3 regions of the Ralstonia chuxiongensis genome follow, and region 3 is predicted to be linked to each of the others. Evidence: predicted binding sites of a transcription regulator. Region 3 holds the regulator's gene; each other region holds the start of a gene.

Region 1 (4,030 bases), on a different contig from region 3:
CGCCGAGAAGCAGCGTATCGACGAGATCGAAGCGGGCATCTTAGTGTCGCCGTGGCTGGATGACGCACTGAAGCAAGCCGGTCTGCCCACGCTCTAAAGCGAGTCTTTGCTACCGCCCTTGCATCATCTGGGCGGTAGCTCTCAGCGAATCAAAGCTCGACTGCCGTTAGGGCTAGGAGGGCTGCACTCTCCTCCCTGCATGCTCACATGTCTTCCTCTCAGCAGCACAAATTCCCTATTGCGCCCATCGGACATTATCCGACTCCGCTAGAAGAGTTGACGCACCTGTCTGCGGAAATCGCAGGCCCGCGAATTTGGGTCAAGCGCGACGACATGACAGGAGTCGCCATGGGAGGGTCCAAGACCAGAGCGCTTGGGACGTTGCTCGGGCAGGCATTGGAAAGTGGTGCAGATACAGTCATTACCTGCGGCCCAACGACCTCGAATCACGTGCGTCTAACAGCGGCTGCCGCCAACAAACTCGGCCTGGACACCGTCCTTGTGCTACGAAAGCCTACTGAGGGTACGGCGGCAGACGTTGGCTACCAAGGCAACATGTTGCTCAACCGGGTGCTGGGTGCCAAGATCGTCTATGCCGACGCTTCTTCGCTGGCAGCCTTGGATCCGGTCATGCAGAGGGTAGCAGCGGACCTAGTTGCTCAGGGCAAGAAACCGTTCGTCATTCCCGGCGGAGGCTATTCTCCATTCGGCGCGATCGGGTACCTTGGCTTGGTGGAGGAGTTGCGAGATCAAGCCGCAGCCCACGGCGTCAACGTAGACGCGGTCGTTTGTGCCTCCGGCTCCGGCTGCATTCAAAGCGGTCTTCATCTGGGAAATCTTTTCCACGGTACTCGTTTCCCAATCATTGGGCTCACGATCAACCGAACCGTAGAGGAATTGCGGCCACGTATCGAGCACGATGTGCAGGTGGCGGCAGAAATGCTTGGCCTCGCGGCCCCTCAGGGCCAGGCCATTGAAGTGCTGGATAGCTATATTGGCCCGGGATATGCCCAACCTTCTGGGCCGGCGATGGAAGCCATCGATCGTTTGGCAAGGTTGGAAGGTCTGCTGCTTGATCCCTGCTACACAGGCAAGGCAATGGCCGGCGTCATTGATTTGGCGCGCAATCGGTTTAAGGCCGGCCAAAACATCGTGTTCATTCACACGGGTGGTTCTCCGGGCATCTTTACCTATTCGGAAGAACTTTCCGCCGTCGGGTCTGGCGCCCAGGCGGCGGTGAATTAAGCGCCTAGATCATACCCAGGGGGCGCCGCGGCCCCGACACGTGTCATCGTCTTATGTCCCAGACCTGCGATGCCTCGCTGAGATGCAGGTCGCCCGTGGGCAGTCCCGGTACGCCCTCCAATCTGGCGATCGCTGTTTTTTGCAGTGACTGATGGAGTTGAGCGAGCGCTTTCGATGAACAGGGCTTCGCGAGCGAAGGAGCACGGAGGAGCGATGAATATCCGGATGCCTTCTTGTGCCTGCACGCCTCTGCGTACTCAGGACACTGGCAAGCTGCGTGGATTGTTCTAGGTCGAGAACTCGAGTGGGGCCGCGTTCAATGTGGCAAGCAGCCGTTGAAGCTGAGATATCAAGAGGGGTACGACCACGTGTTACTACATCGTATCTCCCCTGATCGAGGGCCGTCTAAAGGTCCATGCCAAGGCGTTCTTAAGGCTGGAGATCCTCGCGGGGCGCTGATTCCCCGTGGCCACCAGAGGCTCGCTCGCATGCTGTGCCTCGGCAATTGCTTCTTGTAGGTGACGAAGCCTATCGGACCGTCTTGCAGAGAGAAGAGCGGAGTTTAGTGCGGCAAGGCCCCGCAGTTTGCCGCGTGAGACGCAACCAATGGTGCTCTCCCTGGCGCGCCTCTTGTGTGCTAACTAATTGAAATATAAGGAGTTTACTGTTTTTGGCGCGCCGTGCTGCGTCAGAGAGTTCCACATTGAGTGACCAAAGTTCCAAATTGAGTGAATCTCGACAACAGCAATCTCGCCCCCGTTCTTGAAATCGTAATACCCCGTCCCTATAATTAGCACTCGCCGGGCAGGAGTGCTAACAATGCCTCCACCCCCGATGCTTTCCCGATGCGCCGCGTCCCGCGGCGCGTTTTGTGAATAAACACTCACTTTGCATTGAGGAGTTTGTATGAACCTGCGTCCCTTGCATGATCGCGTGATCGTGAAGCGCCTGGACAACGAAACGAAGACCGCTTCGGGCATCGTCATTCCTGACGCCGCCGCTGAAAAGCCGGATCAAGGCGAAGTGCTGGCCGTCGGTCCGGGCAAGAAAGACGACAAGGGCAATGCGATTGCGCTGGACGTGAAGGTCGGCGACCGCGTGCTGTTCGGCAAGTACGCCGGCCAAGGCGTCAAGGTGGATGGTCAGGAAGTCCTGGTCATGCGCGAAGAAGACATCATGGCCGTGGTGGCGAAGTAAGCGGGCGCTCTGTCGCATCGGCTTACCAGTAACCCAATCCTCATTGTCTGCCCGGCGGATTCCCCCGGTGTAGGCAACATCCAAAGATCTCGGAGATTCTCAAGATGGCAGCTAAAGACGTAGTGTTCGGCGACGCCGCACGTGCCAAGATGGTCGAAGGCGTGAACATTCTCGCCAACGCAGTCAAGGTGACCCTGGGCCCGAAGGGCCGTAACGTGGTGCTGGAGCGCAGCTTCGGCGGCCCGACCGTGACCAAGGACGGTGTGTCGGTCGCCAAGGAAATCGAGCTGAAGGACAAGCTGCAGAACATGGGCGCGCAAATGGTCAAGGAAGTTGCTTCCAAGACCAGCGACAACGCCGGTGACGGCACCACCACCGCAACGGTGCTGGCTCAGTCGATCGTGCGCGAAGGCATGAAGTACGTTGCCGCCGGCATGAACCCGATGGATCTGAAGCGCGGCATCGACAAGGCTGTCGGCGCTGCCGTCGAAGAGCTGAAGAAGATCAGCAAGCCGACGACCACCAGCAAGGAAATCGCTCAAGTTGGCGCCATCTCGGCCAACAGCGACGAATCCATCGGCCAGCGCATCGCTGAAGCCATGGACAAGGTCGGCAAGGAAGGCGTGATCACGGTGGAAGACGGCAAGTCGCTGGCCGACGAGCTGGACGTCGTGGAAGGCATGCAGTTCGACCGCGGCTACCTGTCGCCGTACTTCATCAACAACCCGGAAAAGCAAGTTGTCCAGCTGGACAACCCGTTCGTGCTGCTGTTCGACAAGAAGGTCAGCAACATCCGCGACCTGCTGCCGGTGCTGGAACAAGTCGCCAAGGCTGGCCGTCCGCTGCTGATCATCGCTGAAGACGTTGAAGGCGAAGCCCTGGCAACGCTGGTGGTCAACAACATCCGTGGCATTCTGAAGACCGCCGCCGTCAAGGCACCGGGCTTCGGCGACCGCCGCAAGGCCATGCTGGAAGACATCGCCATCCTGACGGGCGGCCAAGTCATCGCTGAAGAAGTCGGCCTGACGCTGGAAAAGGCAACGCTGAACGACCTGGGCCAAGCCAAGCGCGTTGAAATCGGCAAAGAAAACACCACGATCATCGATGGCGCAGGCGACGCCCGCAACATCGAAGCCCGCGTGAAGCAAGTGCGTGCCCAGATCGAAGAAGCGACCTCGGACTACGACCGTGAGAAGCTGCAAGAGCGCGTGGCCAAGCTGGCCGGCGGTGTTGCTGTGATCAAGGTTGGCGCTGCCACCGAAGTCGAAATGAAGGAAAAGAAGGCCCGCGTGGAAGATGCTCTGCACGCAACGCGCGCTGCCGTGGAAGAAGGCATCGTGGCTGGCGGCGGTGTTGCACTGCTGCGCGCCCGTGCGCTGATCTCCGGCCTGAAGGGTGCCAACGCTGACCAAGACGCCGGTATCAAGATCGTGCTGCGCGCCATGGAAGAGCCGCTGCGCCAGATCGTCACGAACGCTGGTGACGAAGCTTCGGTGGTGGTGGCCAACGTCATCGCCGGCCAAGGCAACTACGGCTACAACGCTTCGACCGGCGAGTACGGTGACCTGGTGGAAATGGGCGTGCTGGA
Region 2 (4,030 bases), on a different contig from region 3:
TTCTGGGCCCTCGCGCTGTACCGCCGCGCTGACTACGCCAAGTCCGGCCTGCCGATGCTGCCGATCACGCACGGCGAGAAGTACACGCTGCTGCATATCCTGCTGTACACGCTCATCATGATCGCCGCGACCATCCTGCCGTTCGTCTACGGCATGAGCGGCTATATCTACCTGGCGACGGCGCTGGTGCTCGGTTTCGGCTTTCTCTCGTATGCGTGGCGCATGTACCGCAAGTACTCGGACGCACTGGCGCAGAAGACCTTCCGCTACTCGATCATCTATCTGTCGATCCTGTTTGCCGCGCTGCTGGTGGACCACTACTTCAAGTTCGGCCCGGCGCTCATGCAAAGCGCGGCGCTGTGACGCACAGGGCCGCCAGCAAGCATGTGCCGTTGGCGTTACGCTAGGCGGTCTGTTTCCAACACGATGACCATGCTTTCTTTCCGACACTTCCGCGCCGCGCTCTTTGCCATGCTGGCGGTTGCCGTGCTGGCGCTGACGGCGTGCAGCGACAAGCCCGCCTTCAAGAACCTCGACATCACTGGGTCCAAGAGCTTCGGCACCGATTTCTCGCTGACGGACCACACCGGCAAGCGCCGCACGCTCGAAGATTTCCGCGGCAAGGTCGTCGTCATGTTCTTCGGTTACACACATTGCCCCGATGTCTGTCCGACCACGCTGGCTGAATTGCGCGCCGTGATGGAAACCCTCGGCAAGGACGCCGACCGCGTCCAGGTGCTGTTCGTCACCGTCGACCCGGAGCGCGATACGCAAGACCTGCTGGCCAAGTATGTGCCGGCGTTCGATCCGCGCTTCATCGGCCTGCGTCCGGCCAACGAGACCGAACTGAAGAAGGTCGCGTCCGATTTCAAGGTGTTCTACAGCAAGGTGCCAGGCAGCTCGCCCGACAACTACACCATGGACCACACGGCCGGCAGCTATATGTTTGATCCGAAAGGCAACCTGCGCCTGTTCATCAAACATGGTCAGGGCCCCGAGCCGATTGCCCACGACATCAAGCAACTGCTGGCTGACTGATCTCCGGTCGCCGCCCAAAGAAAAAGCCCGCCAGTTTGGCGGGCTTTTTTTATGGCGAGGCGGGCAGCTTAGGCGAAAGCCTGCAGTGCGCCCTTCATCTTCTTCATTGCGGCCGATTCGATCTGGCGAATGCGCTCGGCCGACACACCAAACTCGTCAGCCAACTCGTGCAGCGTCGAGCCGCCCGATCCGTCGTCGTTCACATTCAGCCAGCGGGCTTCGATGATGCGGCGGCTGCGGTCGTCCAGCTTGGCGAGGGCGGCTTCGATGCCTTCGCTTTGCATGCGGTCGTTGCCACGCGCTTCGATCACGCGGGTCGGCTCGTTGTGCGTGTCCGCCAGGTAGGCGATCGGTGCGAAGGATTCTTCGCCGTCGTCCATCTGGCCTTCGAGCGCGATGTCGCCGCCCGAGAGACGCGTTTCCATCTCGCGCACTTCAGCGCCCTTGACGTTCAACTCGGCCGCCACGGCGTCGATCTCATCCGACGTGAAGGTCGCCTGCGCGTCCTGCTTGTGGCTGCGCAGGTTGAAGAACAGCTTGCGCTGGGCCTTGGTGGTGGCCACTTTGACCATGCGCCAGTTCTTCAGGATGTACTCGTGCATCTCGGCCTTGATCCAGTGCATCGCGTACGAGACGAGACGCACGCCCTGATCCGGGTCGAAGCGCTTGACGGCCTTCATCAGACCGATGTTGCCTTCCTGGATCAAGTCGGCATGCGGCAGGCCGTAACCGAGATAGCCGCGGGCGATCGACACCACCAGACGCAGGTGCGAGAGCACCAGACGGCGGGCGGCATCGAGATTGTCGTTGTCGCGGTATTCGCGGGCCAGACGCTGTTCTTCTTCAGCCGACAGCATCGGCACACGGTTGACGCTCTGGATATAGGCGTCGATGTTGCCCAGGTTGCCGGGGAACGCCAGCGCCCATCCATTACCGGCGTTGCCGGACGGCTGGGTGGCGATTGCGGAAACGGTATTCACGGGGATGACTGCGTTCACTCAGGACTCCTGTCGAAATCCAGTGGAGGTTTGGAGAGGCATCTTAGCACTCCAACCGGATGAGTGCTAATAGGACATTTTTGTCCGGTTAATAGTTCCCGTAAATCAAGGTGTCTTCATCAATAGTGTGATGTTTGCGCCGCAACAAAAAGCGTGTCATACGCAGTCATAGACCGTGGCGGGCGGTATCGGTTCTCGACTATGCCGCCGTGTTGCGGCCGCGTGACTTAGCCCAATAAAGTGCGCGATCGGCTTCGCGCAGGGCGGCGTCTGGGTCGCGTACTTCCGAGCCCGGGCAGGCGACGCCAATGCTCGTGGTGACGTGCAGCACCGTGCCATCCGGCAGGTGGATGGGCGGACGGATCGCTCCGACGATCTTTTGCGCGGTGTGCAGCGCATCATCCGGGGCGTCAATCGGGTCGAGCAGGATGATGAACTCGTCGCCTGCGAGGCGGGCGACGGTGTCGGTGCGGCGCACGGCACGTTGCAGGCGGTGCGCGACCTCCACCAGCACAGCATCGCCGGCGGCGTGGCCGTAGGTGTCGTTGATGTGCTTGAAGTGATCCACGTCCAGATACAGCACGCCCAAGGGCGCGGGCAGACGCTGACGGCGTTCCAGCGCGGCGCGCAGGCGCTCGTAGAGTTCGTAGCGGTTTGGCAGGCCGGTGAGTGCATCAAAGCGGGCCATGCGCGACAACTCCATCTCGCTGCGTTTGGCTTCGGTCACGTCCTGCACGAAGGCGTAGAAACCGCAGCGGCCGTCGCGCGCTTCTCCGGCATCGGGGACGAGCTGGCCGCGGAAATGCCGGGTGCGGCTGCGCGGGCCGTTGGCGTGCGGCTTTTCGTACCACGGCGCGGTGATCTCGAATTGGACGGATTCTCCGCGCTGGGCGCGCACCAGATACGGTGCTAGCAAAGCGTACGTGCCCGGCGTGAACACCCGTTCCGGCGTTTGGCCGCAGACCTCCTCGGGCGTGCGCTGCAGCCAGCGCGCATGCGTGACGTTGCAGAAAGTGAAGACGCGGTCGGGGTTGATGTGCGACACCAGCAGCGGCGCGTTGTCGAGCACGAGCTTGAGTGCGCGTTCGCTGCGCCCCAGGGCCAGCTCGGCACTCGTGCGGGCCGTCAGATCTTGCAGTACCGAGAAATAGCCGCGCAGCGTGCCGCGATCATCGTAGTCGGGAAAGTAGTGGCCGCTCAGGTAGCGGGGCACGCCGGTGCGCATGGACTGCATCTCGAATTGCACCGGGTAACCGGCCTGCACTTCCGTCATGTAGGGCAGCAGCGCGCAGTAATCCTCGGGGGCGTAGATGTCGCGCACATGGTGGTCGAGCGTCTCATCTTCATTGCGGCCGAAGGCTTCGAGCAGTGTGCGGCTGGCAAAGCGGACGATGCCGTCGGGGTCGACATAGCTGAGCTGCGCGGGCACGTTGTCGGCCACCAGGCGGAGTTGTTCGCGGCTGGCACGCAGGGCATCACGCCGGCGTTCGAGGCTTTCGTTGGCGGTGCGCAGCGCACGTTCGGACGCGGCCAGCCGGTTGGCAAACGGCCGCACCGTCAAGCGGATGGCCAGCACGCTGCCGATCATCAGGCACAGCATGAAGGCCGCAAGCCGCTCGAACTGCACCCGCATTGGGGCATACAGCTCGGCGCTGGCGATCTTGCTGATCAACGCCAGACCCGTGTGGCCGATGGGCGTGTAGCTGAACGACGTCGGCATGCCATGGATGTCCTGCCACTGGCCGTAGCCAGCCTCGCCCGCCAACGCCAGGCGCGACGGGAGCGGCCTGTGGTCGACCGTAAGTGGCGGCAGCTCGAACACATAGGCATCGAAGCGCTGCGGAAACGACATGGCGCGGCCGCGCGCATCAAAGCCCGACATCGCCAGCGTTTCGGTCATCCCCGTACCGCGTTGGCTGTTGTAGCGGCCGGTCATATGGGCGAGCGGTTGCTCGGCGACCAGCCAACCGATCTGCATGCCGTCTGCCATGACG
Region 3 (4,030 bases):
GCCGCGTTGGCGCCTGAATACATGGAGCAGGACTTCACACAGACCACGCCAAACGCCTACCTGATGCGTGCCGCCCCATTGCAGGGTGTGGATTACGGCATCGAGGCCCGCCTGCCTCCGCGCGAGATCGCCGAAATGCTGCACATGGATGTGCGCGAGCCCTGCCTGATGCTGCGGCGGAAGACGCTGTCGCAGGGCCAGGTCGCCTCGGTGGCAACCATGTGGCACCCGGGCGGGCGGTATCAATTCACAGGGAGCTTCTGAGCGCCTCGTTGCGCTACATCATGACCTCGCTCCGGGGCGCGGACGAGAATGCTCGAAAAGGATGCGCGGCGGCTTATGCGATATGCCCAGCCCGCTACCTCACTCCACACCCGTCCCAGGAGAGCACTGTCATGAGCGGCATGCCCGAATTCAAAAGCGTGGTCAAAGATGTGTCTGCGCACATGCGCAGCTTGCGCGAATCGCAGCCGGAGTTGATGACGGCATTCAGCCAACTGGCGGCAGCCGGCACAAAAGATGGCGCACTGAGCAAAAAGACCCGAGAGCTGGTGGCGCTAGGAATCGCCATCGCCAGCCGCTGCGACGACTGCATCGGCTTCCATGTCCAAGCGTTGGTCAAACTTGGCACAACCCGCGCCGAACTCGAAGAGGTGTTGGGAACAGCCGTCTATATGGGAGGCGGCCCTTCGATGATGTACGCCACGCATGCGCTGGCGGCGTTCGAGCAGTTTTCAGCCTGAGACATTGGCGGGCAACTCCGCCCGCCACTGGCGGCGTTGTTTCAGTACTGGCTGAGTGTGCTGGATAGCAGCTTGGCTGTGATATCCACGATCGGGATCACGCGCTCATACGCCATGCGCATCGGCCCGATCACGCCCAGCGTGCCAACGATCTTGCCGTCCACCTCGTACGGCGCGGTGATGACGGCCATGTCTTCGTGCGGCACAAGGCTGCTTTCGCCGCCGATGAAGATCTGCACGCCCTCGGCACGGCTCGATACGTCCAGCAGTTGCAGCAGGCCAGTCTTCTGCTCAAACACCGCAAAGAGCCGGCGCAGCTTGTCCATGGACGAAGACAGGTCTTCCACCTCCAGCAGCTTGCGCTCGCCCGAGATGACGACCGGCTCTTCCTCCGACGCCGCGCTGCTGCCCGCCTCCACGGCCGCCTGCATCAGCGCGGTCATGTCGGCCTGCAGCGCAGACAACTCGCCGCGCAGGCTTTCGCGCACCGCGTCGAACGTCTGGCCGCCGTAATGCGCGTTGATGTAATTGGCCGCTTCCACCAGCTGTGACGGGGTGTAGGGCGTATCGGTATGGATGATGCGGTTCTGCACGTCGCCTTCGGGCGTGACGACGATCAGCAGGATGCGGGACTCTGACAGCCTCAGAAATTCGATCTGACGGAACGCATGCGTGCGTCGCGGCGTCATCACGATGCCGGCAAACTGCGAGAGGTTGGACAAGGTTTGCGCCGCCGCCGCAATCACCCGCTGCGACGATTCCGAGCCATGCGACGCCAGTTGCGTGCGCACCTGCTCTGCAATCGCGCCGACCATCTGCTGCGCCATGCGGTCGTGCGTGCTCAGCACATCCAGCGGGCTGGCCGTCAGCATCGTATCGACAAAGAGGCGGTAGCCACGCGGCGTCGGCACGCGCCCGGCCGAGGTGTGCGGACTGGCGATGAAGCCCATCTCCTCCAGGTCGGACATCACATTGCGGATGGTGGCCGGCGACAGGTCGAGCCCAGAATACTTCGACAAGGTGCGCGAGCCCACAGGCTGGCCCTCGGCGATATACCGTTCGATCAGGGTCTTGAGGAGGATGGTGGCGCGCTTGTCCATGATTTTTCAATTTTACGCAAAATCGGCGCCCGTCTACGGGTGATGTCGGCGTTTCTCCACTAAACACGCGCTGACGTGGCGACGGTCATATCGATATGGTGTAATGCGCGCATGTCGATTCCCCCGTCCGCCGTGGCCCCGCAAGCTCCCGCCGCCTCGTCTTCGCCTGTTTCGCCTTTCAAGACCGTTGCGCTGGTCGGCCGGTATTCGGCCGCCAACATTGCCGGCCCGCTCATGGAACTGGCGTCGTGCATTGCCGCGCGCGGGCATGACATTGTGTTCGAGCGAGACACGGCGCTCAACATCGGCGTCCAGGATTACCCTGCCCTGCCGCCCGAAGAGATGGCGCGCCACGCCGACGTGGCCGTCGTGCTCGGCGGCGACGGCACGCTGCTCGGCATCGGGCGCCACCTGGCCGGTGCCAGCGTCCCCGTGATCGGCGTCAACCACGGGCGGCTCGGCTTCATGACCGACATCCCGTTCGACGACGTGCACACCGTGCTGCCCGACATGTTGTCGGGCCGCTACGAGGCCGAAACCCGCACGCTGCTGCAGGCCCAGGTCGTGCGCGACGACGAGGTCATCTTCTCCGCCCTCGCCTTCAACGACGTGGTGGTCAACCGCTCGGGCACCTCGGGCATGGTGGAACTGGCCGTGTCCGTCGACGGCTTCTTCATGTACAACCAGCGTTCGGACGGCTTGATCGTTTCCACGCCCACGGGCTCGACGGCGTATGCACTGTCCGCGGGCGGGCCGATCCTGCATCCGGCGCTCTCGGGTCTGGTTCTGGTGCCTATCGCACCGCACTCGCTGTCGAACCGGCCGATCGTCATTCCGCAAGACGCGGAGGTGGTCATTCAGGTCACCAGCGGGCGCGATGCCAGCGTCAACTTCGACATGCAGTCGCTCACGTCCTTGCTACCCGGTGACCGCATCGTGGTGCGCCGCTCGGAACGCACGGTGCGGCTGCTGCACCCGATCGGGTACAACTACTACGCCACGCTGCGTAAGAAGTTGCACTGGCACGAGTACCCGACCGAAGACAACCGGCTCTAACACCTCTTACATGCTGCGCAGCCTCACCATCCGCGATTTCGTCATCGTTCACGCGCTGGATCTCGATCTGGCCGACGGTTTTACCGTGTTTACGGGCGAGACCGGCGCGGGCAAATCCATCCTGATCGATGCGCTTGCACTCACGTTGGGCGAGCGCGCCGATGCCGCCGTCGTGCGCGAAGGCGCGCCACGTGCCGACATCACCGCCGAGTTCGACGTGCATCCGCATGTGGCCGCATGGCTCGAGGCGCATGAACTGCACGACGACGAAGGCGTGATTCTGCTGCGCCGCACGGTCGATGCCGCAGGTCGCAGCAAAGCCTTCATCAACGGCGCGGCCGTCACGCTGGCGCAGCTGCGCGAAGTGGGTGAGCAACTGGTCGACATCCACGGCCAGCACGCGCATCAACTGCTGCTCAAGGCGGATGCGCAGCGCAGCCTGCTCGACGCCCACGCGGGCCTTGAAGGTGCCGTGCGCGTGGTCGGCGAACGCTACCGGGAATGGCACGCCGTGGTGCGCGCGCGCGAAGCCGCCGAGCAGCAGTCGCGCGAAGTCCAGCTCGAACGCGAGCGCATTGAATGGCAGGTCAACGAATTGCAGAAGCTTGGCCCCCAGCCGGGTGAGTGGGAAGACGTGCAGGCCGAGCACCACCGCCTGTCGCACGCCGCCAGCCTGATCGAAGGCACGCGCGCGGCGCTGGATGGTTTGTCCGAATCGGAAGGCGCGGTGCTTACGCAGCTGGGCGCGACGCTCCATACGCTGCGTGAACTGGCCGAGATCGACCCCGCGCTGGCTGATGTGCTGGCCGCGCTGGAACCGGCCGAGGTGCAGATCCAGGAAGCCGTGCACACGCTTGCCCGCTATGCCGATCGCGCGGAGCTGGACCCGGACCGACTGGCCGAAGTCGACGCGCGCATGCAAGCGCTGCACACCATGGCGCGCAAATACCGCGTCGCCCCCGAAACGCTGCCCGCTGAACTGGCTGAACGGCAGGCGCAACTCGCCGCGCTGCAAGCTGCATCCGATCTTGATGCGCTGCAGGCCCAGGAAGCGCAAACCCACGCCGCGTATATGACGGTCGCGCAATCGCTGTCGCGCGACCGCGCCAAGGCCGCGCGCGAGCTGGCCGA

Evidence for each region. The regulator HrcA, encoded in region 3, represses chaperone genes, less so after heat shock. The targets are predictions, from matches to a motif close to TTAGCACTCNNNNNNNNNGAGTGCTAA.
Region 1: a site for HrcA is predicted at 2,036-2,062, ahead of groES (co-chaperone GroES). Genes of this name have one in related genera too.
Region 2: a site for HrcA is predicted at 2,080-2,106, ahead of rpoH (RNA polymerase sigma factor RpoH). Genes of this name have one in related genera too.

The regions. Positions count from the first base shown of each region.
Region 1 is NZ_JAMYWC010000003.1:41,392-45,421, forward strand. Features, by position in the region: gene NKG59_RS09385 (RraA family protein) at 1-97, shown strand, start outside; gene NKG59_RS09390 (D-cysteine desulfhydrase family protein) at 208-1,245, shown strand; gene groES (co-chaperone GroES) at 2,152-2,442, shown strand; gene groL (chaperonin GroEL) at 2,547-4,030, shown strand, end outside.
Region 2 is NZ_JAMYWC010000002.1:632,003-636,032, forward strand. Features, by position in the region: gene cyoE (heme o synthase) at 1-363, shown strand, start outside; gene NKG59_RS07625 (SCO family protein) at 433-1,038, shown strand; gene rpoH (RNA polymerase sigma factor RpoH) at 1,107-2,000, opposite strand; gene NKG59_RS07635 (sensor domain-containing diguanylate cyclase) at 2,236-4,030, opposite strand, start outside.
Region 3 is NZ_JAMYWC010000004.1:659,145-663,174, forward strand. Features, by position in the region: gene hutC (histidine utilization repressor) at 1-264, shown strand, start outside; gene NKG59_RS16675 (carboxymuconolactone decarboxylase family protein) at 396-743, shown strand; gene hrcA (heat-inducible transcriptional repressor HrcA) at 785-1,843, opposite strand; gene NKG59_RS16685 (NAD kinase) at 1,955-2,899, shown strand; gene recN (DNA repair protein RecN) at 2,910-4,030, shown strand, end outside.